Regions from separate parts of the Ruminococcus sp. AM26-12LB genome, predicted to be linked through region 1. Evidence: riboswitches for the same ligand, from Rfam matches in the RefSeq annotation. Region 1 holds a riboswitch; each other region holds the start of a gene.

Region 1 (8,051 bases):
GAGCCTTTTTTTAATGTTCTTATTATACCACCATATGTCTGGTTTTACCAGAACTTACACAAATTTTCGCAGAAACATTCTGTAAAAAAATCGCCGTATTTCCGGCATTTCCGGAAAGATACGGCGGTTTTCTCTTATTCTTTATGGGTTCCTCGGATCACTTTGATCCCGCGTTCTTCTATCAGACCGCAGATCTGTGTTATCCGCGGACATTCCTTTTTTTCCTCATTCAGACGGCATACCCCGACATGGATGACGCTGATCTTTTCACTGACCAGCCGGTCTGCCTTTTCCAAAATCCCCTCATCTTCAGCAGGTTCTTTTGCATTGGTTTCTTTGCATCCGTTGCATGTCATCACAGCTGCCAGAATCGTATCTTCCGGATAGTCGGAAAAAAAATCTCTTCTTTCCCGAAATGCAGACAGACATCCTGCCCTGGTACACACATCATTGGAATTAAGGCATGTCAAAATCCCGATCTTTTTCATCTTTTTCCCTCTATGCATCCCGCCTCACAGCCAGAATCATAAAAACAAAATATGCATCTTTCCGCGGCTGTCGTAAACGATCTCCGCTTCTACTTTATAGATCCTGCGGATCAGCTCCGGGGTCAGGACTTCTTCCGGCGTTCCATAACCTTCCAGAACTCCGTCCTTCAGTACATAGATCTTATCACAGTATGCTGCTGCAATATTCAGATCGTGAATAGCAGAGATCACGGTTACATTAAGTTTTTTCACCAGCTCCATCAGCATGATCTGGTGGGTAATGTCCAGATGATTGGTAGGCTCATCCAGAATCAGTGCAGAGGTCTGCTGGGCAAGTGCTCTTGCCAGGATCACCCTCTGCTGCTCTCCTCCGGAAAGAGTGGAAAAGGTACGGTCTGCAAACGCCTCCATCTGTACGGTTTTCAGCGCTTCATCCACGATCTGGTAATCTTTTGCATTGTCCCGTTCCAGAGTCTTTTTATGAGGCGCACGCCCCATAAGAACCACCTCGCGGACCGTAAAATCAAAATTATAATAATTGTGCTGTGCCACCACGGCCATTTTTTTCGCAGAGCTTCGAACACTCATGGAATGAAGCTCCTCGCCGTCCAGATACACGGCTCCTGCGTCTGGTTTCAGAATACGGTAAATGCATTTCAGCAAAGTGGATTTTCCGCTTCCGTTTGGTCCGATGATTCCTACCAGTTCCTTATCCTTGGATTCCATGGAGATTCCCTTCAGGATCTGTCTGGCGTGAAAACCAACCTGAATATTTTCTGTGGTGATCTTCATTACCGGGCACCTCCGAATCCATAGGATTTCCGCACAAGCAGATAAATAAAGCAGGGAGCACCGATAATGGATACCAGCACACCGATGGGCATCTCGGAATTTTTAAGGATCACACGACATGCCACATCGCACCAGATCAGAAACGATGCACCAAGAAGCGCACTTAAGGGGAGCAGTTTTCTGTGATCTGTTCCAAAAAGGATCCGGACCACATGAGGGATCACCAGTCCCACAAATCCGATCACACCGGCACAGTACACGGCAAATCCGATCATAACAGAAGCAACGATCAGATAAAAAGTCCGCAGTCTGTGCAGATCTGTTCCAAGGGTAATGGATACGTCATCTCCCAGAAGCATCAGATTCAGGTTCCGGTACTGCGTCCAGAAAACAGCCACGCACACCAGCGTGACCGGAAACATTACACCCACTCTGGTCCAGCTTGCTCCGGCAAGACTTCCCATGCTCCACTTCATAACTTCTGTTGCCGCATTTTTGTCATTGGTAATATAAATGACAAAATTGGAAAAAGCAGAACAGACTGCGCTGACCGCCATTCCCGCAAGGATCAGTTTTGCGGAAGTTGCCTTTCCACCCATGTTTGCAATGGCGATCACCGCAAAAGAAGTGATCATCGCGCCAATGAAAGCTGTGATTCCCACAGAGTTTCCACCAAGAAAGCTTCCGATTCCAAGCATGATGGCCAGTGTGGCACCCAGAGATGCACCAGATGAGATACCCAGCACATACGGGTCTGCCAGCGGGTTCTGCACGATAGCCTGCATCACCACGCCGCACACGGAAAGAGCCATTCCAACTGCCAGAGCCAGAAGGACTCTAGGCAGCCGGATCAGCCACACAACATCATGAACTGCGCCTTCCGCATAGGCGGACAGACTTTTTATATGAAACAATTTATAAGCGATAACGCTGTATACATCCTTCAGTGACAGATCCGCATTTCCAAAAGTGATGGCTGCAAGTATGGAAAAAATAAGGAATCCTGCAAGTCCGATGAGAACTGCCACATACATGGATGTTCTGAGCACCTTATCTTTTTTTCTCTGTGAAGCTGTTTCTTTCACTGCATTTTCTCCGATCAGTCAAGATTTACGTCCGGATATAATCCCTTTGCAAAAGTTTCGATTCCGTCCTGGGTACGTGTTGCACTTGCATACATCTCACTGAGCATGATCGGGTAAACACGTCCGTTCTTTACTGCGTCAAGGCTCTTCAGGGACTCATCATCCTGGATCACTGCAAGCTGGCTGTTCTTAACAGTTTCCGGATCATCTCCTGCATATGGCATGTAAACCACAAAGATCACGTCAGGGTTGGCTGCGATGATATCCTCTTTTCCAACGGTGGAAGCATCCGGGTTTGCAAGAGTTGCGCCTAACTGTGTTACCATATCTCCGCCAAGGCTCTTTACGCCATAGTTTGTGATGTCATCTCCAAGAGGCTCCAATACCATTACGCTTGGTTTGTCTTTTACATCTGCAGTTGCAGTAAGAGTTTTGTCGATCACTGCTTTTGCATCATCAACGATAGCCTGTGCTTTGTCCTGTACATCGAAGATCTTTCCGATATTTAAGATATCTGTGAATTCATTTTCCAGTGTTCTGTCGCCGTCCGGACGAGTATTGGTGTTGTAGTAGGTGTTGCAGCCTTTGTCGATCCAGTCTGTTACATTTCCCAGATTCTTATCAGAGAAAAGAGAGCTCCAGGATAAGATCATGTCCGGCTCCAGCATTGTTACAGTTTCAAGGGATGGGGTAAATTCGTCAAGATAATTTGTTTTTGAGAATGCTTCTTTGAGATCTTCCGGAACTTCATTATCAAGACCTGCGGTAGCTACCAGGTGGTCTTCCAGACCAAGTGCGAGCATAGTCTCAATGCTTCCCTGATATACAGCAAGGACTTTTTCCGGTGCTTTTTCATAAGTGGTTTCGATTTCGTTTCCATCGTAATCATAGGTTGTGATGGTCAGAGGATATTCTGTCTTGGTTGCCTCTGCGGAAGAATCTTCGGTGTCTGCAGACTCTGTACTGTCTTCTGCTGCCGGCTGGTTGTCTTCCTTGATGGTCTCGGAGTCTGCTCTCTCTGCGGCATAAACAGCCGGAGCTGCTGATACGGTCATTGCCGCTGCCATTACCATTGCCATGATTCTTGTGGATACATACTTGTTTTTCATTTCATTTCCTCTCTTTTCGCCTGTTTTATCTCCTGTTGCCTATGGGTAACCGAAAAGATGGGGCTTCATAAAATCTGCACGGAACACTTTGTACGGAAGCTCCCACTTACATACTGTCAAGCAGGTTTCCTGACTTACAGACTCAGAAAAAACTCCGCAAAATAAAAACTGATACACCATTCATCTTTTAGCCGATCATGAATGATGTATCAGAATTTTCTCCAGAATCTCTCTGACATCGGGATTTCGCCTTCTCACATGAGTTTCTGCAATGGCATGTGAAATCCCTTCTTCTGTATACAGTGGCCGCAACCGCTCAGGCTTTTTACCCGATTCCCTCTCACAGTATCCGGCAGCATATGTGCCGGTGATACTGTTCACTTCACAGCAATTCAATTACGCTGATACTGATTCTAACATACCGGTTTTCCAATTACAACCTTGAGGCCGGATTTTTACAGTTTTTTGCAGAAATAGTCTGCCCGGAGAGATCCCTCTCAGATCTTTTTCAGCTTGGCAAAACCGGCGAACATTTTTTTCACGCCGACTTTGTCAAAGTCTACCGTCACTTCGTAGTCTCTGCCGCCGTCTGCGATATTTTTTACGATACCGACTCCGAATTTCACATGACGGACCGTGTCTCCCTCACCATAGTCCAGGCTGTCCGCCTTCTTCACTGTGAAATCTTTTTTCTGCAGGGTGCTCTTTGCCTGGAAATTCATTTTCATCTGGGCATAGGCGCTTTTCGGAGATACGATATCATCTACTCTGGGCTTTTTCTCCTGAATGGTATGTCCAAGATCTACCAGCTCCCGTGGAACCTCCCTTACAAAACGTGACACACGGTTATACTGAGTCTCCCCACGGATCATCCGCTGTTTTGCACAGGTTAAAGTCAGTTCCTTCATGGCACGGGTGATCCCCACATAACAGAGCCTTCGCTCCTCCTCGATATCCGACGGATCACCGGACCAGATGGAAGCATATCCCGGAAAAACACCGTCCTCCATTCCCACGATAAATACATTGGGGAATTCCAGTCCCTTGGCACTGTGAAGGGTCATCAGCAGCACATAATCCTGATCCGGATCAACAGAATCGATATCTGCCACCAGTGCGATCTCCTCCAGAAATGCAGAAAGTGTTGCCGGCTGTCCGGCCTCCTCCATGGCTTCCTGGAAGGATTCTGTCTTGGAGATCAGCTCATCGATATTTTCGATCCTCGCCTGGGCCTCCTCCGTTTTCTCTGCCTCCAGTTCCTTCACATAACCGGTAAGCTCAATGACCTCTTCCAGGGTTTCACGGACTGTATAGGCCTCTGCCTTACTTTTCAGTCCCTGGATAAAGGATACAAAATCATTGATCTTTCCTGCTGCCCTGCCAATGGACGGTACTTCCTCCACCACGCGTAGCGCATCGTAAAAGCTCAGGTTCATCATATCCGCATAGTCCTGGACACGGCCGATGCTGGTGAGTCCGATCCCTCTTTTTGGCACATTTAAGATCCTGCGCACAGCCAGATCATCACTGGCATTGTCAATGGTCTTCAGATAGCTTAACAGATCCTTGATCTCTTTGCGGGCATAAAAATTCACGCCGCCGACAATCTTATAAGGAACATTTGCCAGGAGAAATTTCTCCTCAAAGAGACGAGACTGGGCATTGGTCCGATAAAGTACTGCACAGTCCTTGTACTGGAACTTCCCGTTGCGGCGCCCCTGGATGATCTCTCCTGCAACATACTCCGCTTCCTCAAATCCGTTGTTGAACTGACGGAAATGTACTTTATCGCCCTCTTCGTTCTCTGTCCAGAGGCGTTTTTCCTTACGCTCTGTGTTATTGACGATCACCTCATTGGCTGCATTGAGGATATTCTGGGTAGAACGGTAATTCTGTTCCAGGCGCACCACCTTAGCCTCAGGAAAAACCTTCTCAAAGCCTAAGATATTCCCGATATTTGCTCCACGAAAACGATAGATGGACTGATCATCATCACCAACCACACAGAGATTCTTGTATTTCTCAGCAAGAAGACTTACAAATTTAAACTGGGCAGTATTAGTATCCTGATACTCATCCACCATAATATATTTGAAACGTTCCTGATAATAGTCCAGGATATCCGGATTATGCTGAAAAAGCTCCACAGTCTTCACGATCAGATCATCAAAATCCAGCGCATTGTTTCCCCGGAGGATAGACTGATATTCCTTATACATACCGGCAATCTTCCGTGCATCCGGATCGCCGCCCGCATTCAGCTCCATCTCTTCCGGTGTGATCAGTTCATCCTTGGCATGGGAAATCTCAGCAAGAACAGCGCGTTCCTTGTAGATCTTGGTATTGATATCAAACTTCCGGAAGATTTCCTTCATGACTGTTTTCTGGTCGTCGGCATCATAAATGGTAAAATTACTGCCAAAGCCCAGCACCTCAATATGTCTGCGCAGGATCCTCACGCAGGCGGAATGGAAGGTGGAGACCCATACGCTCTCCGCACCCATTCCCGCAATTTTATTCACACGTTCCCGCATCTCACTGGCGGCCTTGTTGGTAAAGGTGATCGCCAGGATATTCCATGGGTTTACACCCTTTTCTTCCATTAAATAGGCGATCCTGTGGGTCAGCACTCTTGTTTTTCCGGAACCGGCTCCTGCGAGGATCAGAAGTGGTCCCTCTGTATGTACAGCAGCTTCCCGCTGCATAGGATTCAATGTGTCCAAAGCATCATGTATACTCATTTTGATCTCCATTTCTTTTTCCATATGAACAGTATCTTTATATACTATCATGACTTTACTTTCCGGTAAACCCACCTCTCTGAAAAAAAGTTTCTTTACAAGTAGTATTTAAAACTATATAATAGGGAGCAGAGGTGATAATGCGATGACAGAAAACGAAAAAGAAATGATGAACAGCATTTTTGCAAAAATTGCTGAGCTTGATTATATAAAACCCGATGAAATTCCCAATATTGCTCTTTACATGGATCAGGTCACAACCTTTATGGAAGATAATCTCGCTTCCACCAAGCGTCATGATGATGACAAGATCCTGACCAAGACCATGATCAACAATTACGCAAAGAACAAGCTCCTTCCCCCGCCGGAAAAGAAGCGCTATTCCCGGGAGCATCTGCTAATGCTGATCTTTATCTACTATTTTAAGAATATCCTCTCCATCAGTGATATCCAGACCCTTCTGGGACCGATCACCGAGAAATACTTCAAGTCCGTTACAGAAAAGGACATGACTTACATCTACCAGGAGGTTTTCAGTATGGAGCAGTCACAGATCCGTTACCTGGAAAAGGATCTTATGCACCGTTTCAAAAGTGCCGGAGAAATTTTTGAGGACGCCGACCCGGAGGATAAGGAATTCCTTCACCAGTTTTCCTTTATCTGTCTTCTTAGCTTCGACGTATACATGAAAAAAATGATCATCGAAAACATGATCGACCACATGAATTCCTCAAAAGATACGGATTCCTCAAAAAAAGACAAATAATATCCAGAGCTCACATCCGGTCATAAACGTGCGTCGCCGGGCGCACCGAAAAAAAGAGACAGACGCACGATCGTCTGTCTCTTTTTCGTTACAGCATTATCCGTTATCATCACGGTATGGACGTAAGCCTTATTCTGCTTCGCCGCCCTGCTCCCCGTTATCCTTCTTCATACGTGCAAATACCATCTCATAACCATCATTTCCATAGTTCAGGGAACGGTTCACACGGCTGATCGTAGCTGTGGAAGCTCCTGTTTTCTCGGAAATATCAAGGTATGTACGCTTATCAGTAAGCATCTTGGCTACCTCGAAGCGCTGAGATAAAGAAAGCAGCTCATTGATGGTGCACACATCCTCAAAAAATGTATAACACTCTTCCTTATCCTTCAGGCACAGGATCGCTTCAAAAAGATGATCCACAGCCTCCGTCCTGATTTTTTTGCTCATTGTTACGCTCCTTTAAAATACATAAATTTCGTCTAATACAATACTGATATTTTAACACTCTAAATCGTGATAAGCAAGCCTTTTAAGGAAATTTAATAAACTATTTCGCTATTTTGTCTTTCTATAGCGGACACATGATTTTCCCATTTCCACTGCCCCGGAAAACATTTGGGATTTGCTTTTTCTGCTGTGATTGGGTATACTTAAAATAATATCCAAAAGAAAAGGAGACTTATCAAATGAATCGTTTTTTCAACATGGACAACAAATTCTTCGTGTTCATGGGACGCGTAGCAGACCTGCTTCTTCTGAATTTTCTGTGCATCCTCTGCTGTATTCCGGTTGTCACCGCAGGCGCCTCCATAACAGCTCTCTACTATGTCACACTGAAGATGGCAAGAGACGAAGAATCTTATATTGCCCGCAGCTTTTTTCGCTCATTCAAACAGAACTTCAAACAGGCGACCATCATCAATATCATCATGCTCCTCACCGCTGCTGTTCTGTTTATCGATCTTCGGATCGCCAGAGCCGGAAGCGGAGCTATGTACAAAGGACTTTTCAGTCTGTTCATTGCATTTGCACTGATCTATGCGATGATCCTTCTGTACATTTATCCGATC
Region 2 (8,051 bases), on a different contig from region 1:
CAAATAACACTGTGTTAATATATAAAAAGATTGAAACAAGATATTGCAAAAGTATTACAAAGAAAACCAACGAAGCGGATGGTCAGATCCGCTGTATTAAATTAGAATCAGATTGCGAGGGTGAACAGTCATGAAGAAAAGGATATTATGTCTGACACTGGCGCTCATCATCAGCGGAGCACAGGTAGTCAGCGTAAGCGCAACAAGAGAAGATGAGGCAGCACTTCAGCAGGAGATGGATGCGACCAACGAACAGCTGAATGCGACTTATTCCAGATTGGATGAGCTTTCCTCACAGAAGTCACAGATTGAAGGCGAGATTTCAACTCTTGATGCCAATCTTGTAAACGTGATGGTTTCGATCCAGACACTGGAGGGAGATATCTCCAATAAGGAAGCCGACATTGCATCTACACAGACCAACCTTGAGAAGGCCAAAAATGCCAAGCAGAAACAGTATGAGGCAATGAAGAAACGTATCCAGTATCTCTATGAGAAGGGTGGAGACGATGCATGGTTCCAGATGATGCTGAATGCAGAGAACCTGTCTGACCTTCTTACAAGAGCAGAGTACACACAGAAGACTTATGAGCAGGACCGTAAGAGTCTTGAAAAATATTCCAATACGATCCAGCAGGTGGCAAACCTGGAGGCACAGTACACACAGGAGAAGGCAGAGCTGGAGGGAATGAAGCAGGAATATGAGGCAGAGTCCCAGAACCTGCAGGCACAGCTGGATGAGAAGCGTGCCACATCCGCAGATTATGATAATGAGATCGCCTACGCACAGCAGCAGGCTACAGATTATGCCAACCTTCTTGCAGAGCAGACTGCAGAGCTTCAGAGATTAGAGGCTGAGCGTATTGCAGCAGAGGAAGAGGCAAGACGTCAGGCCGAGGCTGAAGCAGCAGCGAGAGCACAGGCTGAGGCAGAAGAGGAAGCAAGACGCCAGGCAGAGCAGGAAGCACAGCAGGATGAGGCGGACGAGAGCGAAGACGGACAGTACGATGAGGACGGCGACGTGATCGAGAATGCAGATGAGGATACTGCAGAAGATGACACCGAGGATGTGGATGAAGATGCAGACAATGGTGAGAATGATGATGCGTCCGAGGATACTGAGAATACAGAGGATAATGCAGACGCAGATTACGATAACAGCACAGACGCATCTGAAGAAAGTGCAGAGGACACATCTAATGCAGAGGATACATCTTCAGACAGTGACAGTTCTTCTTACAGCAGTGGTTCCGGATCTTCTGTTGTGAATTATGCTACACAGTTTGTGGGAAATCCTTACGTATGGGGCGGAACAAGCCTTACCAATGGTGCAGACTGCTCCGGATTTGTACAGAGTGTCTATGCGAACTTCGGAGTCAGCCTTCCGAGAACCTCCTATGAGCAGCAGAATGCAGGTACAGAAGTATCCTACGCAGATGCACAGCCGGGAGATCTGATCTGCTATGGCGGACACGTGGCTATTTACATGGGTAATGGCCAGATCGTTCATGCATCGAACTCTCAGGATGGGATCAAGATCAGCAATGATGCTACATACAGAACAATTGTATCTGTAAGACGTCTTGTATAATAAGAACGTACAATAGAAAATAAAAATACAGCAGCCCGACAGCAGTTTGTCGGGCTGTTTTTGACGTCGGAAAAAATATTGAAAACCCATGGAACGGAGTGAACAGCAATAAAATATGCTCAAAAATGTATAAATATTGAAAACAGTATTGACATATAATTAACAGGATGTTATTATAATGTCAGTATAATTCCATATTGAACATAGCAAGTGCTGAGGATAGCTGACAGTTATATATTGATTATCAGAAGTCCACAGAAAAGGGAATCAGGTGTGAAACCTGAGCGATCCGGTCACTGTAACGGAGGAGCGAATCTCATAGTCCATTGTACGTATGTATGAGAAGGAGAGAGGAGCCATGATCCCGGAGCCAGGAAACCTGCTTGTTATGGCGAGGTTAAACTTCCGTGTAAAGTGTAACAACCATTTCAGGGACTCCGCACCCCTGGGACGTTGTCTACTTTTTTACGAGAGTAGGCATTTTTTTATGGAATGCGCCTGTTCATATGAATTATACATGATTAAATGGCAGGCGATACTACTCCGGATACATTCGTTCCCTCCGCGCACTCATGAACGGATTATATTTCTACCCCGGGGTGGCATCGCTACCTCTTTTTTATAGGAAAAAGTTATGTGTGGTTATGTCAGGAGAGGAGAAAAGAGCCATGGAGAAACCATACTGGGAAGGCAAAGAATACTCTTACTTCAGCCACAAAAATTGTGAGTATTTTCCGTGCCATAAAGGAGCAGATCCGGAGAACTTCAATTGTCTGTTCTGCTATTGTCCTTTATATGCACTGGGAGATAAATGTGGTGGTAATTTCCGCTTTACGGAAAGCGGGATTAAAGACTGCACCGAGTGCAAGCTTCCTCACAGAAGAGAAAATTTTGGATATGTTACAGGTAAATATAGCGAGCTTGCGGAAATTGTACGGAAGCAGCGGGAAAAATAAAAAACAGGCCAGTTCAGATACAGGAAAATGTATATTCCTGTGTTTGAACTGGCCTGTTTTGTTTGGAGTGGACAATATCTGTTATCTGTCGGAAAAGATACAGAAGATCATTCTCTGGTTTGGAGAAAAACCCTGAGTCTGGGAATCTGGTTGTTGAGGATCAGCTGTTCCGGAAACATGGCCTGATGAACAAACTCAGCAGCACAGGTAAAATCTCCGATATGCTCCGGGCCATGGCTGTCACTGGAAAGAAGCAGCGGCAGATCATATTTGCGGCAGCATCGAAGGATCTCGAAACAGTTTTCTCTTGTGTCGCCACGATAGCCATAAGGTGCAAGAGAAGCTTCGTTGATCTCAAAGATCGTGCCGGTTTCTCTGGCAGCCCTTGCAAGCGCATCATAATTAACCGGGTAATGAGTGTTATCACTATGTCCGAGGATCTTTACACAGGGGTTTTTCATTACATTGATAAAAGCTTCTGTGTTTTCGGCTCTGGTACCGCAGCGGTAATTCCAGGCATGCATGCTGGCAATGGCGTAATCAAGTTTACATAATAATTCCTGATCTAAATCTACCGTTCCGTTGCGGTCAAGGATATTCAGTTCAATTCCGTAGAGTAATTCTACACCGAAATGTTTTTTGGGAGAATAGGTAAGGCTGCGGAAATAGGAGGAAGTTCCGGCTGCCAGAGTGCCGGGACCGTGATCAGTGATCCCGAGAAGCCGGAGACCTTTCTCGGCAGCTGCGCGTGCCATGTTTGTGATGGTACATTCCGTGCCGTGACCACTGGCGATGGAGTGGGTATGCATATCAGAAAGATACATAAAAATACACCTCTTTTACTGTTTGAGAACATGTGACAGAGCGGAATACGAATGTCCGCTTTGCATAAATTTTTCTGAAAAACAAAGGAATTCCTATATAAATTCAAGTATGGCAGAGCAGAAAAACAAAGTCAATAGAGAAAAACATAAAAATACAAAAAACAAATAAAATCAACAGGGCACAACCGATAAAACCCACAAAAACAGCTAGAAACACATGTTGGATTTCGTTGACATCGCAGTAGGGGTAAGGTATAATAAAACTACATGAGCACATAGCCGGACAGGAGCGGTTCTGGAAGCGTAGAGGCAGACAGATCACCAGAAACAACCGGTTATGAGAAAGGAGAATCATGGAGAAATTTCATATAGCAGATGTTCCGAAAACAGACAGGATCACACATCTTGTAGATAATCTTTATGCAAAGATGCCGGTGATCGAATCTGCCAGAGCAAAACTGATCACAGAGTCTTACAAAGCAACAGAAGACGAGCCGATCATCACCCGCAGAGCCAAGGCATTTGCCCACATCCTGCACAACATTCCGATCATCATCCGTGATGAGGAGCTGATCGTCGGAAGCAGCACTTTGGCGCCGAGAGGATGTCAGACGTTTCCGGAGTATTCTTTCCAGTGGCTGGAAGATGAGCTGGATACAGTGGCTACCAGAACAGCCGATCCATTTTATATTGCGGAGGAAACCAAGGCGGAGCTCCGTGAGGTACATAAATACTGGAAAGGCAAGACTACCAGTGAGCTTGCAACCTCCTATATGGCACCGGAAGCGATTCTTGCCATTGACCACAATATTTTTACACCCGGAAACTATTTCTACAATGGTGTAGGACACGTAACCGTTAAATATGAAGAAGTTCTGGCGATCGGCTATGAAGGGATCATTGCCAAAGCTCAGAAGGAACTGGATGAGTGTAATGTAGGAGATGGTGATTACGCAAAGAAATCCCGTTTCCTGGAAGCAGTTATCATGAGCTGTCAGGCAGTTATCGACTATGCACATCGCTATGCCGAGCTCGCAGAGCAGATGGCATATCAGTGTCAGGATCCGACCAGAAAACAGGAACTCCTTCAGATCGCATCCAATTGTACACGCGTACCGGCGAAGGGCGCCCGTAACTTCTATGAGGCGTGCCAGTCCTTCTGGTTTGTACAGCAGCTGATCCAGATGGAAAGCAGCGGACATTCTATTTCTCCGGGACGTTTTGACCAGTATATGTATCCGTATTACAAGAGTGATATGGAAGCAGGCAATCTTACCAGAGAATTTGCCCAGGAACTGATGGACTGCATATGGGTAAAATTAAACGACCTGAATAAATGCCGTGATGCTGCATCTGCAGAAGGCTTTGCAGGCTACAGCCTTTTCCAGAACCTGATCGCAGGTGGTCAGAACAAGGATGGCGAGGATGTGACCAATGATCTCTCCTTTATGTGCATCCAGGCGTCTATGCATGTGCACCTTCCGGCACCGTCTCTTTCTGTAAGAGTATGGAACGGATCACCACATGAATTCCTGATCAAGGCTGCAGAGCTTACAAGAACAGGAATCGGACTTCCGGCTTATTACAATGATGAGGTTATCATTCCTGCACTGCAGAACCGCGGCCTTTCTCTTGCAGATGCCAGAGAATATAACATCATCGGCTGTGTAGAACCGCAGAAGGCAGGTAAGACAGAGGGCTGGCATGACGCTGCATTCTTTAACATGTGCCGTCCGCTGGAGATGGTTTTCTCTAATGGTATGGACAAAGGGGTACAGATCAGTGTCCAGACCGGCGATGTTACAGAGATGAAGAGCTTCGATGAGTTCTATGATGCATATAAGAAACAGATGGAATATTTCATTTCCCTGCTTGTAAATGCTGATAATGCCATTGATGTGGCACATGCGGAGAGATGTCCGCTTCCATTCCTTTCCTGTATGGTGGATGACTGCCTGAAACGAGGCAAATCCGTTCAGGAAGGCGGAGCTGTTTATAACTTTACAGGTCCTCAGGGATTTGGTATTGCAAACATGGCAGATTCTCTGTATGCGATCCGCAAACTTGTATATGAAGAAAAGAAGATGACCATGGAAGAGCTGAAGGAGGCTCTGGCATGGAACTACGGCAAGGGTATCGATGCACAGTCTGCAGCAGATATCACCACCATTGTTATGCAGAAGCTTCAGGAGAATGGCATCCGCGTAAATGAGCAGACCGCAACAGCTGTTATGACAGCAGCTCTCGGAACAGAGCCATCTCCGGAGAAGAAAGCAAGATTCGAAGAGATCCACAAGATGATCGAGGAGGTTCCGAAGTTTGGAAACGATATCCCGGATGTGGATTATTTTGCAAGAGATGTGGCTTATACTTACACCAAGCCGCTTCAGAAATATATGAACCCGAGAGGCGGACATTATCAGGCAGGACTTTATCCTGTATCTGCAAACGTTCCTCTTGGCGGACAGACCGGTGCAACACCGGATGGCCGTTACGCACATACTCCGGTAGCAGATGGTGTTTCCCCGTCAGCCGGCAAGGATGTGAAGGGACCGACAGCTGCGGCAACTTCTGTATCCCGCCTGGATCATTTTATCGTATCCAACGGAACGCTGTTCAATCAGAAATTCCATCCGTCAGCACTTGCAGGAAGAGAAGGACTGGAGAAATTCGTAGCACTGATCCGCGGATACTTTGATCAGAAGGGTATGCATATGCAGTTTAACGTTGTTGACAGAGAAACACTTCTGGATGCACAGAAGCATCCGGAGAAGTACAAACATCTGGTTGTACGTGTTGCAGGCTACAGCGCATTGTTCACTACACTTTCCAGATCTCTGCAGGACGATATCATCAGACGTACTGAGCAGGGCTTCTAAAGGAGTAACGAATGGACTATTTGGATACAAAGGGCAGGATCTTTGATATTCAGAAATATTCAGTACACGATGGACCGGGTATCCGTACCATCGTGTTCCTGAAGGGCTGCGTTCTTCGCTGCCGCTGGTGCTGTAATCCGGAATCACAGGAATACCGGATTCAGAACATGAAGGTTCTGGGAGAAGATAAAGTGATCGGCCGCGACGTGACAGTTCGTGAGATGATCGAAGAGGTGGAAAAAGACCGTGCCTATTATTATCGTTCCGGAGGCGGGATCACCCTTTCCGGAGGGGAATGTATGTGTCAGGCGGACTTTTCCAGAGATCTTCTTCGCGCGGCAAAGGAGAGAGGAATCAACACAGCGGTAGAAAGTATGGCCTGTGCCCCATGGGAAAAGATCGAACAGGTACTTCCCTATCTGGATGTATATCTGATGGATATCAAGCATATGAATCAGGAAAAACACAAAGAATTCACAGGACGGGCCAACGGACTGATGCTGGAGAATGCAAGAAGGGTTGCGCTCTACGGAAAAACCAGACTGGTGATCCGCGTTCCGGTGATCCCCACATTTAATGATTCTGTGGAAGAAATCCAGGCGATCGCAAGATTTGCAGCATCCCTTCCGGGCGTAAACAAGATCCATCTTCTTCCGTACCACAGACTGGGGCAGGATAAATATGAAGGACTTGGCAGACCCTATTTAATGGAAGGAATCCTTCCGCCTACAGCAGAACATATGCAGATGTTAAAGAATGCAGTGCATGCGGTATGCAGCCTGGACTGCCAGATCGGCGGCTGAGAGATACAGGATTACAGAAAAAAGATCCTTTACAAACAGAAAATATAAAAAACAATAAAAACAACACAAAATACAACAAGAAACCAACATAAAACAACGGATTGTCCTTGACTTATTTTGTGGTATGGGGTAAAATGTTCTCAGAAACAAAATAGTGCAATCCAATGCTCAAGGAGGAAATTAAGCATGGTAAACGAGTTTGAAATCAAAAAACAGCTTTGTGACATCGGTAAGAGAATTTACAACCGTAACATGGTTGCAGCTAACGACGGAAACTTTTCTGTTAAAGTAGCTGAGAATGAATATCTTTGCACACCAACAGGTGTATCTAAAGGATTCATGACACCAGAGTTCATCTGTAAAGTAGATGGTAAAGGTAATGTAATCCAGGCTAACCCGGGATTCAAACCATCATCTGAGATCAAGATGCACATGAGAGTATATGAGAAGAGACCGGACGTAGGATCTGTTGTACATGCTCATCCGATCTATGCAACATCTTTCGCAATCGCAGGTATTCCGCTTACACAGCCGATCATGCCGGAGGCAGTTATCGCTCTTGGATGTGTTCCGATCGCTGAGTATGGTACACCTTCCACAATGGAGATTCCGGACAACCTTGAGAAATACCTTCCATACTTTGATGCAGTACTTCTTGAGAACCACGGAGCACTTACATGGAGCACAGACCTTAACGCTGCATACATGAAGATGGAGTCTGTAGAGTTCTACGCACAGCTTCTGTATCAGACCAAGCTCCTTGGCGGACCGAAGGAATTCGACAAAGAGAACATCGAGAAGCTCTATGCGATCCGTCGTAAATTCGGTATGCCTGGAAAACATCCGGCAAGCCTCTGCCTGAACAAAGACGGCAAGAACTGCCACAACTGCGGCGGTGCATGCCACAGCGAGGACTACAAACAGTTCCCAGGATATCAGTATGATTTCGTTGGAAAAGACTGTGATTGTGATAAAGATGCAGCTCCTGCAGCAGATGC
Region 3 (8,051 bases), on a different contig from region 1:
TCTCCCCCAGCTGATAGGCGCTGATCGGTTTTGACATAAAAAATACGATCACCATAGTAAGAAGTACCACAACAGCCATAGTCTGCACATTTCCCCAGGTCATACCGGAAAAGCTTCCCAATGACCAATTGTGAAGATTGACTATGTTGGAATCATCTGCAAAGGTCACCACAAAGTCTGTGATGGCCGAACAGATATAGCCGATCATAACACCACTGATGACCAGCATGGACATATTGTGGACTTTTTTTGCCACAAGGAGCACAAAGCCCATGGAAATCATTGAGCCTGCAAAAGCAGCCAGGATCATGGCACCGGAACCGATGGATACCGATCTGCTTAAAAAAAAGATCATCAGAAGCGCCACGATCAGCTTGGCACCGGAAGAGATTCCCAGTACAAAGGGTCCCGCGATAGGGTTGTTAAAAAAGGTCTGCAGCAAAAATCCGGAAACAGAAAGTGCTCCGCCAAGAATGATCACTGCCAGTATCCTGGGAAGACGGATCTCCCAGACGATATTATAAGAAGTTTCATCTCCCTGATGCCGGAATATGATATTCAGGATCTCCTTCACAGAGAGGTGGATACTTCCGGAATTTACATTCCATATAAATAAAAAGATCAAAAGTACCGCAAGGATCACAAAAGAGATCCCGTATCGGACTGCGCGTTTTCTGTCATTCATTTTTTCTGGTACACTCCTCTTCTGTTTTGTTATCCTGTCCTTTCGTTTCCTGCTCACAGGTGGAAACCGGCAAAGGAGTTAAAACGAACACTGGAATTTATTTCAGTTTATGCATATAGGTCAGATCATCCAGAGAATCATCATCTGTAGTCAGCATGGTGTGGATATCCTCGATCATGGTTCCAAGTCCGGTAGTTTCCTGGAAGAGATTTTTGCCTGTGCACCAGACATTTCCGTTCTTCACTGCCTTGAAATCTGCAAGAAGCTTACTTTTGGAAAGAAGCTCATCAATGGTCTTAAGTTCCCCGTCAATCGTACTGTTATAGATGATATAGTCTGCATCCTTCGCCTTGGCATAAAACTCTTCCATCTGCATATTCATGGTGGAAAGAGCATTGTCATTTACTCCCGTATCCTCCGGAACATAATTTCCTCCTGCGAGAGAGATCATTTCTGAAACATAGTCGCCGCTTTTTCTTATATTTACCGCACCTACGGAGTTGATATAAAAGAACGCTACGGTCTTGTCTGTTTTATCTGCTGTGAGAACCTTATCCAGCTTGTCCGTCTGCTCTTTGAAAACCTTTTCTGCTACATCTTCTTTTCCCAGAAGAACTGCGTAAAGCTTCATCCACTCGGTCCTTCCAAGAGGATGACTCTCATAGCTGGAACGCTCTACCATTACAGGGATCCCGAACTGCTCCAGCTTCTCCTGTACCTCCGGATTGTGATGGATCATGGTGGATTCAATGGCAAGGTCACAGCCCTCGTTCAGGATCAGCTCGTAATCCGGAGCATTGTACTTGCCGGCATAGATCATCTTTTTCTGTTCCATGGCGTCCTTTGCTTCCTGGATATACCATCCGTCTTCCTTGGTTCCGGAAAGCTTGATGCTGTCAATCCCGTCGATAGCGCGGAAAAGATCCATGGCCGAGGTTGCTACCAGATAGATATTGTTTATGGGCTGCTGCAGAACCGCAATGTCAGGATCCAGCCCCTCCGGTGCTTTCTTGCCTTCGGGAACTACAAGAAACTGTCCTTCCTGATCAATGGTGAGCAGCGCATAGCCATCGTTGTAGTAATCCACATTAAATTCCTTTGCGTAGGAAAGCTCCATACTGTGGTCAAAGGTAAGGCCTGGAATATCCGCAGGCTTATGTTCTGTCTCTGCTGCCTGCACTGCAAAAGCACACCCCAGGATCAGGGTCAGCGTCAGAAATATGTATGAAATTATTTTTTTCATTTTTCTTCCTTTTTCATGCTTGAAGAATCAAAATTCAGGGTATACTCAATCTCGTGAGGAGTACTCATGGCTACAGTATCTGCAGTCACTTCCATTTCTGCGTCAAAGACTGTGACCGGGATCTCAAATGTGGAGTTTCCGTCTTTGTTCACCGGCTCATATTTTTCGCCGTCCACGATCATGTAATCATAATTCGGACTGCTCCAGATGATGGTTGCCGTAGCTTCTTTGTCCTTGATCTCTACTTTAGCTGGAGATTCTACAGATGCTCTTCCTGTTCCGCCTGTAAGGGTTACATCCGTCTCATAGGTTCCGTCCTCCAGCTTCAGCTCTTCCGGTTTTTTCCCTTCGGATTTTTTGTCGTCAGAGGTTTTTACAGGATTCTTTACGCTGACTTTATGGTCGTACCATTTGCCTTTTTCTCCCAGGATCGCCACGTTAAATTCCTCACCAATGGCCGGTACCGGGATATCAAATCCGTAAACCTCCTCTGTATAACCATCGCTGTACTTCACTGTATCTGTGGTCGGCTCAATGATCTCTGCTCCGTCCTTCTGGGCATCCTCGGCAGTTCCCGCAAACAGGTTAACGATCTTCTTGGAAACCAGACTTACGTGGATGGTCATTTTACCATCTTTGACCGTGAGCTCTCCTTTTTTGTCATTGGCCTCATTTACATGAAACATGCTACTGTCTGTCTCAAACTCTGCTGTATAAACGCCATCTTCCAGGGTATCTGCTTTGGCTGCATCTGTATCCTTTTCTTCGGAAGCTTCTGCTTCCTCACCGGACTCTGTTTTTGTTTCATCTGTTTTTGCCATCGCAGGTACAGAGCCCAGCACCAGGACTGATGCACTTGCCATTGCAAGAATTAAGTTTACATAGCGTTTTTTCATGATAATCTTCTCCCTTCCATAGATACAGCAATCTGCCCGGAAAACAGTCTTCCTGATCTTTCCGGGCAGTTACATTGATTTCTTATAGGTATCTGAACTCACTCAGATATTTTTATATTTATTATTCTGCGGACTCCTCAGCAGAATCAGCCTCTGTATCTGCTGCTGCATCAGAATCTGCGGACTCCTCAGTGCTTCCCAGAGAATCGATGGCTGCCTTTGTATGCTCTACATAAAGCTTCTCAACTGCTTCGATTCTTCCAAGACCCTCGATCTGGCAGTCAACCTTATCGAAGTTTCCGGATGCTACAAACTGGCTCTTCCAGGAATCCTCATCATCACCGGCCATATCGTTATTTGCATGGTCTCCGGCAACAACCATCAGCGGACGAAGAACAACGTTCTTGTATCCTGCTTCTTTTACTTTCTCGATAACCTTGTCGCAGGCTGTATCTTCCGGCTTCCCCTCTACAGTACCGATGAATGCGTTCTTCAATCCAAGATTTTCCATCTGTGTCTGCATCTGATCGTATGTAATATTAGCTGTATGGGATGTTCCATGTCCCATGAATACGAATGCTGTGCCAGCCTCAGCTGCTGCATCCATGCTGTCAAATCCGGCCTCTTTGCAAGCCGTATCTGTGATCGCCTGAGCAACGGCTTTCTTGTCATCATTGATCACAGTTGCATCGTCTCCAACCTCACCGAGCATTGGCTCTGCGATAGCTACAGACTCGAATTTATCTTTATAGCCATTGATCGCTTCTGTCATCTCATCGTACTCAGCACCATGCATCAGATGGGTAGGCTGTACAACCAGATTCTTAACACCATTCTCTACTGCACGGTCAAGAGCCTGCTGCATGTTATCGATCACTTCATCATCTCTTGCCTCTACATGGTTGATGATGATCTGTGCTGTAAATGCTCTTCTTACAGACCAGTCCGGATAAGCTTCTGCAAGAGCATCCTCGATTCCCTTGACATCCTCTGCACGGCTGTCATTGAAGGAAGTACCAAAGCTTACAACAAGAAGTTCATTCTCACCGATCTCATCCTGGTTACGCGGATCGTCCTTGGAAGCATCTCCTGTGTCACGTCCGAAATAATCCGGATCTGCATTCTCACCCTCTACCAGCTCTTTCTGAGCATCTGTCAGAGCATCCCATGCTTCTTTGGCTGCCTTGCAGTCCTCATCTGTTGTGTCGTTTCTTTCCTGTACATAGATCTTGTCGATCAGAGCTGCTACATTATCTGCTGCTTCCTGATCTGCATCAGAAGCCTCTGTGGTATCAGCTGCCTCAGCGTTCTCTTCTGTAGCAGAATCCTCTGCTGCCATTGCTGTTGTAGCTGCCCCCATAGAGCATGTCATGGAAACTGCGAGCATCAGAGCTAACATTGTTTTTCTTTTCATTTCTTATTGTCCTCTTTTCATGTATTTCCAGAATACTGATATGTACAAAAAAACAGCAGCTCTCTGCGGCCGCCTGCTCACACATGATTCTCTGCGCAATACAAATACATAAAAAGAAGTTCTGTATTGTTATGGAGAATACCGATTCGTAAACCGCGAATCCCTGGATCTCACAATAAGGCAGTTCTCCTGACTTGGTTCCACGCTGCTTTCCCTTCCCGGTCTCCCAGTGGTTATAAAAGCAGCTCCCCTTTCACAGTGACGGTATCGTTCCGGATTCTCACCGGATTCTCTTTTGCACATCCGACTGGATGCAACCTTATCATTATAACATTTGCACATATTTTCTTTTATCTGGTTATCTAACTTTTACCACAAACTCACATATTTGTCAAGATTGATGTCAGACGATTCACGGTTTTCTGTGATCTTCGCTCACAAAAAACACCTCGCGAAATATTACCAGTGAACAGTAACCGGTTTTCTCCCTGTATCTGTCAGTTATTATCAGAATATTTTCTCCAATATTCATGCACATCCTGCATAAAAAACAGCCCCTTTCTGTCATCACCCTGATATCAGAAAAGGACTGTCTTACACTGGATATTCGCAATCCGCTTTGCTACTTGCTCATAACAAATAAACTGCTTTGCAGTTTATCTGGTAAAATACTCCTGCTCCAGGTATCTGGCTACGTAGATTCCGCTGGCAGATGCATGGGAAAGAGAGTGTGTCACACCGCTGCAGTCTCCGATAACAAAGAGACCCTTGTGGCAGGTTTCCAGATTTTCGTCGATCTCAACCTCCATGTTGTAGAATTTAACCTCCACGCCGTAAAGCAAAGTATCGTCATCCGCTGTTCCCGGTGCGATCTTGTCCAGGGCATAGATCATCTCGATGATGCCATCCAGGATACGTTTCGGCATAACAAGGCTTAAATCTCCCGGTGTCGCAGAAAGTGTAGGTGTTACGAAACTTTCCTCAATACGGGCTTTTGTGCTTCGTCTTCCGCGAATCAGATCTCCAAACCGCTGTACCATAACACCACCGCCAAGCATATTGGAAAGTCTTGCAATGCTCTCACCGTATCCGTTGCTGTCATGGAACGGCTCTGAGAAATGCTTGGATACCAGAAGGGCAAAGTTTGTATTGTTGGTATGCTTTGCCGGATCTTCGTAGCTGTGACCGTTTACTGTGATAATACCGTTGGTATTTTCATTCACGACAACACCTCGCGGGTTCATGCAGAAGGTACGAACCATATCCTCAAACTTCTCAGTTCTGTAAACGATCTTGCTCTCATAAAGCTCATCTGTCAGACGGCTGAAAACCTCCGCCGGAAGCTCCACACGGACTCCAATGTCCACACGGTTGGAAAGAGTCGGGATCTTAAGCTCTGTACATACCGTCTCCATCCATTTACTTCCGCTTCGTCCTGCGGAGATGATACAGTAAGTTCCCTCGTAACGCTCATCTCCTACAAAAACTGCATAACCGTCTTCAGTTTTTTCTACTTTGTCAACAGATGCGTCAAAATAGAAGTCCACATGGTCTTTCATTTTTTCATAGAGGTTCTGAAGTACCACATAGTTGATATCTGTTCCCAGATGGCGGACTGATGCATCCAGAAGATGCAGGCCGTTCTGAAGGCAGAGCTTACGAATCTCGCTGTTTGTGGTAGAATAAAGTTTGGTTCCCTCACCGCCATGCATCAGGTTCAGTTTATCTACATATTCCATCAGCTCTGTGGCTGTATCCTTGCCGATATGCTGGTACAGAGTTCCGCCAAACTGATTGGTGATATTATATTTCCCGTCGGAGAAAGCGCCTGCACCGCCAAATCCCTTCATGATCGCACAGGTTTTGCAATGGATACAGGATTTTACTTTCTTTCCGTCGATGGGACATTTTCTTTTTTCCAGAGGATGACCAGCTTCAAAAACCGCAATCTTTTTCTCCGGATCATTATTCATCAGTTCATAGGCCGCAAAGATTCCACCGGGACCTGCTCCTACGATCAGTACGTCATATTTCATAAATAAAAACTCCTTATCTTGTATTGCACATTTTCAGTATTTTGTTTTTGCACAAACCCTGTCTATTTTACAACAAACGTGTTCAAAAGTCATCGTTTTTTTCGATTTTGGAAAAAAACTCAATCCTTCCGGAACCTTCCGATCTTAAGCTTTTTTCCATCTGTTTCCACGGTAATAGCACCGTTTTTCATGGTGTATTCCACCTGACTTCCGGCCGCTTTAAGCCGCTCTACGGTTTCCGGTGACGGATGTCCGTAGGTGTTGGTAGAAGAACAGGAAATGATCGCCACTTCCGGCTTTATTTTCTCAAGAAATGCTTCTGTGGTAGAATAACGGGAACCGTGATGTCCCACCTTCAGACAGTCAACATCCTCAAGCCCCCCGGCTACCAGAAGCTTTTTCTCTGTATCTGCACCGATATCTCCGGTAAAAAGCATCTGAAAATCTCCAAAAGACAATTCCATCACCATAGCTTCCTCATTCACATCTTTTCCTGTGGCATTTTTCTCCGGCCACAGAACAGAAAAAGATACTTTGCCGCAAGGCAATTCATCCCCTTTTCCTGCTGTCACGACCTTAACTCCGGCTGTTTTTGCTGCCTCTGCAAGCTCCCTCCATGCATCTGGTCTTTCCGCCCAGGCAGGCAGGATCAGATATCCGGCCCGGATGGTTGTAAGACCTTTTCCCATATATTCCAGAAGCTCCTTCACACCGTTGATGTGATCCTGATCTGTATGGGAAATAAAAATCCCATCCAGCCAGGAAATCCCCTGACTTTTCAATGCCGGCAAAAGGCAGTATCTTCCAAGCTCCGACTGGCTGCTGCTTCCTCCGTCGATCAGAAAATGGTGATCCTCCGGGGTCTCCACAAGAATACCGTCACCTTGTCCTACATCCAGGCAGATCACCTTCAGGCTTCCTGCTGGATGATATCCCAGTATCAGGATTCCGACTGCCAGAAAAATACCGGCTGTTATCCGGATAGCATATAGCTTCCGGCAACCTGCTTCCGCCTGCTCCTCTGCTAGCTCCGTTTCCTCACTGACTGCTTTTTTCTTCCGGAACTGTTCTTTTATATACTGTCCCATAAACAGGACTGTGATCAAAAAGCCATAATATACCAGGATCTGCCATATTTCCGGCTCCCCTCCGATCCAGGTACTCCATCCTGATCTTCCTGCCAGACTGCAGAGATATTCATAAAAAAGCAGCAGTACCCTTGCCGGCAGGATTACCAGTTTTGCCGCAGGAATACTGAGAATTCCCAGCAGCAGCGCCGCCATTCCTCCAGTCAGCACTACCCCCACACTTGGAAGCACCAACAGATTCAGGATAAATCCGGCAATAGAGACTTCTCCGAAAAACTTCAGCATCACCGGCAGAGTCACAAGCTGAAGAGCTATAGGACTTACCAGTGCCTTTGTCCATTTTTTCTCCGCTCCTGCAAGGGCACAGATCTTTTCCGCAGCGAGCCCCATTCCCAGAACACAGCCAAAGGACAGAAGAAATCCGCTGTCCAGGAGATAGGCCGGAGATTCCACAAGGATCATCATGGCAGTTACGGAAAGAGCACTCATCATATCATAGATCCGTCCGGTGATTCTGGCTCCCATGGCGATCAAAAACATAGTTACTGCACGCATGGTGGAAACACTCCCTCCGGTCATGATTCCATACTGCAGCATCACTCCCAGAGAAAAAATCCCGGCAGGCCAGATTCCCAGTCCCATCTTCTTTAGAAGGTTATAAAGCCCCATTCCCAGAATACTGATATGAA

The links. Region 1 has a riboswitch for cobalamin ahead of DW694_RS07130 (ABC transporter substrate-binding protein). Riboswitches for the same ligand answer to the same signal wherever they lie in the genome.
Region 2: another riboswitch for cobalamin. It lies ahead of DW694_RS07405 (cysteine-rich small domain-containing protein); the one in region 1 lies ahead of DW694_RS07130 (ABC transporter substrate-binding protein).
Region 3: another riboswitch for cobalamin. It lies ahead of DW694_RS07470 (sirohydrochlorin cobaltochelatase); the one in region 1 lies ahead of DW694_RS07130 (ABC transporter substrate-binding protein).

Annotation. Positions count from the first base shown of each region.
Region 1 is NZ_QUJX01000007.1:163,314-171,364, reverse strand. Features, by position in the region: gene DW694_RS07145 (CGGC domain-containing protein) at 135-488, opposite strand; gene DW694_RS07140 (ABC transporter ATP-binding protein) at 525-1,280, opposite strand; gene DW694_RS07135 (iron ABC transporter permease) at 1,280-2,365, opposite strand; gene DW694_RS07130 (ABC transporter substrate-binding protein) at 2,380-3,474, opposite strand; cobalamin riboswitch at 3,576-3,858, opposite strand; gene pcrA (DNA helicase PcrA) at 3,972-6,215, opposite strand; gene DW694_RS07120 (DUF1836 domain-containing protein) at 6,361-6,981, shown strand; gene DW694_RS07115 (YerC/YecD family TrpR-related protein) at 7,111-7,428, opposite strand; gene DW694_RS07110 (YesL family protein) at 7,668-8,051, shown strand, end outside.
Region 2 is NZ_QUJX01000008.1:48,058-56,108, reverse strand. Features, by position in the region: gene DW694_RS07410 (C40 family peptidase) at 131-1,591, shown strand; cobalamin riboswitch at 1,823-1,993, shown strand; gene DW694_RS07405 (cysteine-rich small domain-containing protein) at 2,260-2,547, shown strand; gene DW694_RS07400 (phosphatase) at 2,655-3,371, opposite strand; gene DW694_RS07395 (glycyl radical protein) at 3,725-6,250, shown strand; gene DW694_RS07390 (glycyl-radical enzyme activating protein) at 6,262-7,053, shown strand; gene DW694_RS07385 (class II aldolase/adducin family protein) at 7,240-8,051, shown strand, end outside.
Region 3 is NZ_QUJX01000008.1:66,011-74,061, forward strand. Features, by position in the region: gene DW694_RS07455 (iron ABC transporter permease) at 1-685, opposite strand, end outside; gene DW694_RS07460 (ABC transporter substrate-binding protein) at 783-1,928, opposite strand; gene DW694_RS07465 (hypothetical protein) at 1,925-2,824, opposite strand; gene DW694_RS07470 (sirohydrochlorin cobaltochelatase) at 2,946-4,238, opposite strand; cobalamin riboswitch at 4,400-4,575, opposite strand; gene DW694_RS07475 (FAD-dependent protein) at 4,895-6,274, opposite strand; gene DW694_RS07480 (DNA internalization-related competence protein ComEC/Rec2) at 6,394-8,051, opposite strand, start outside.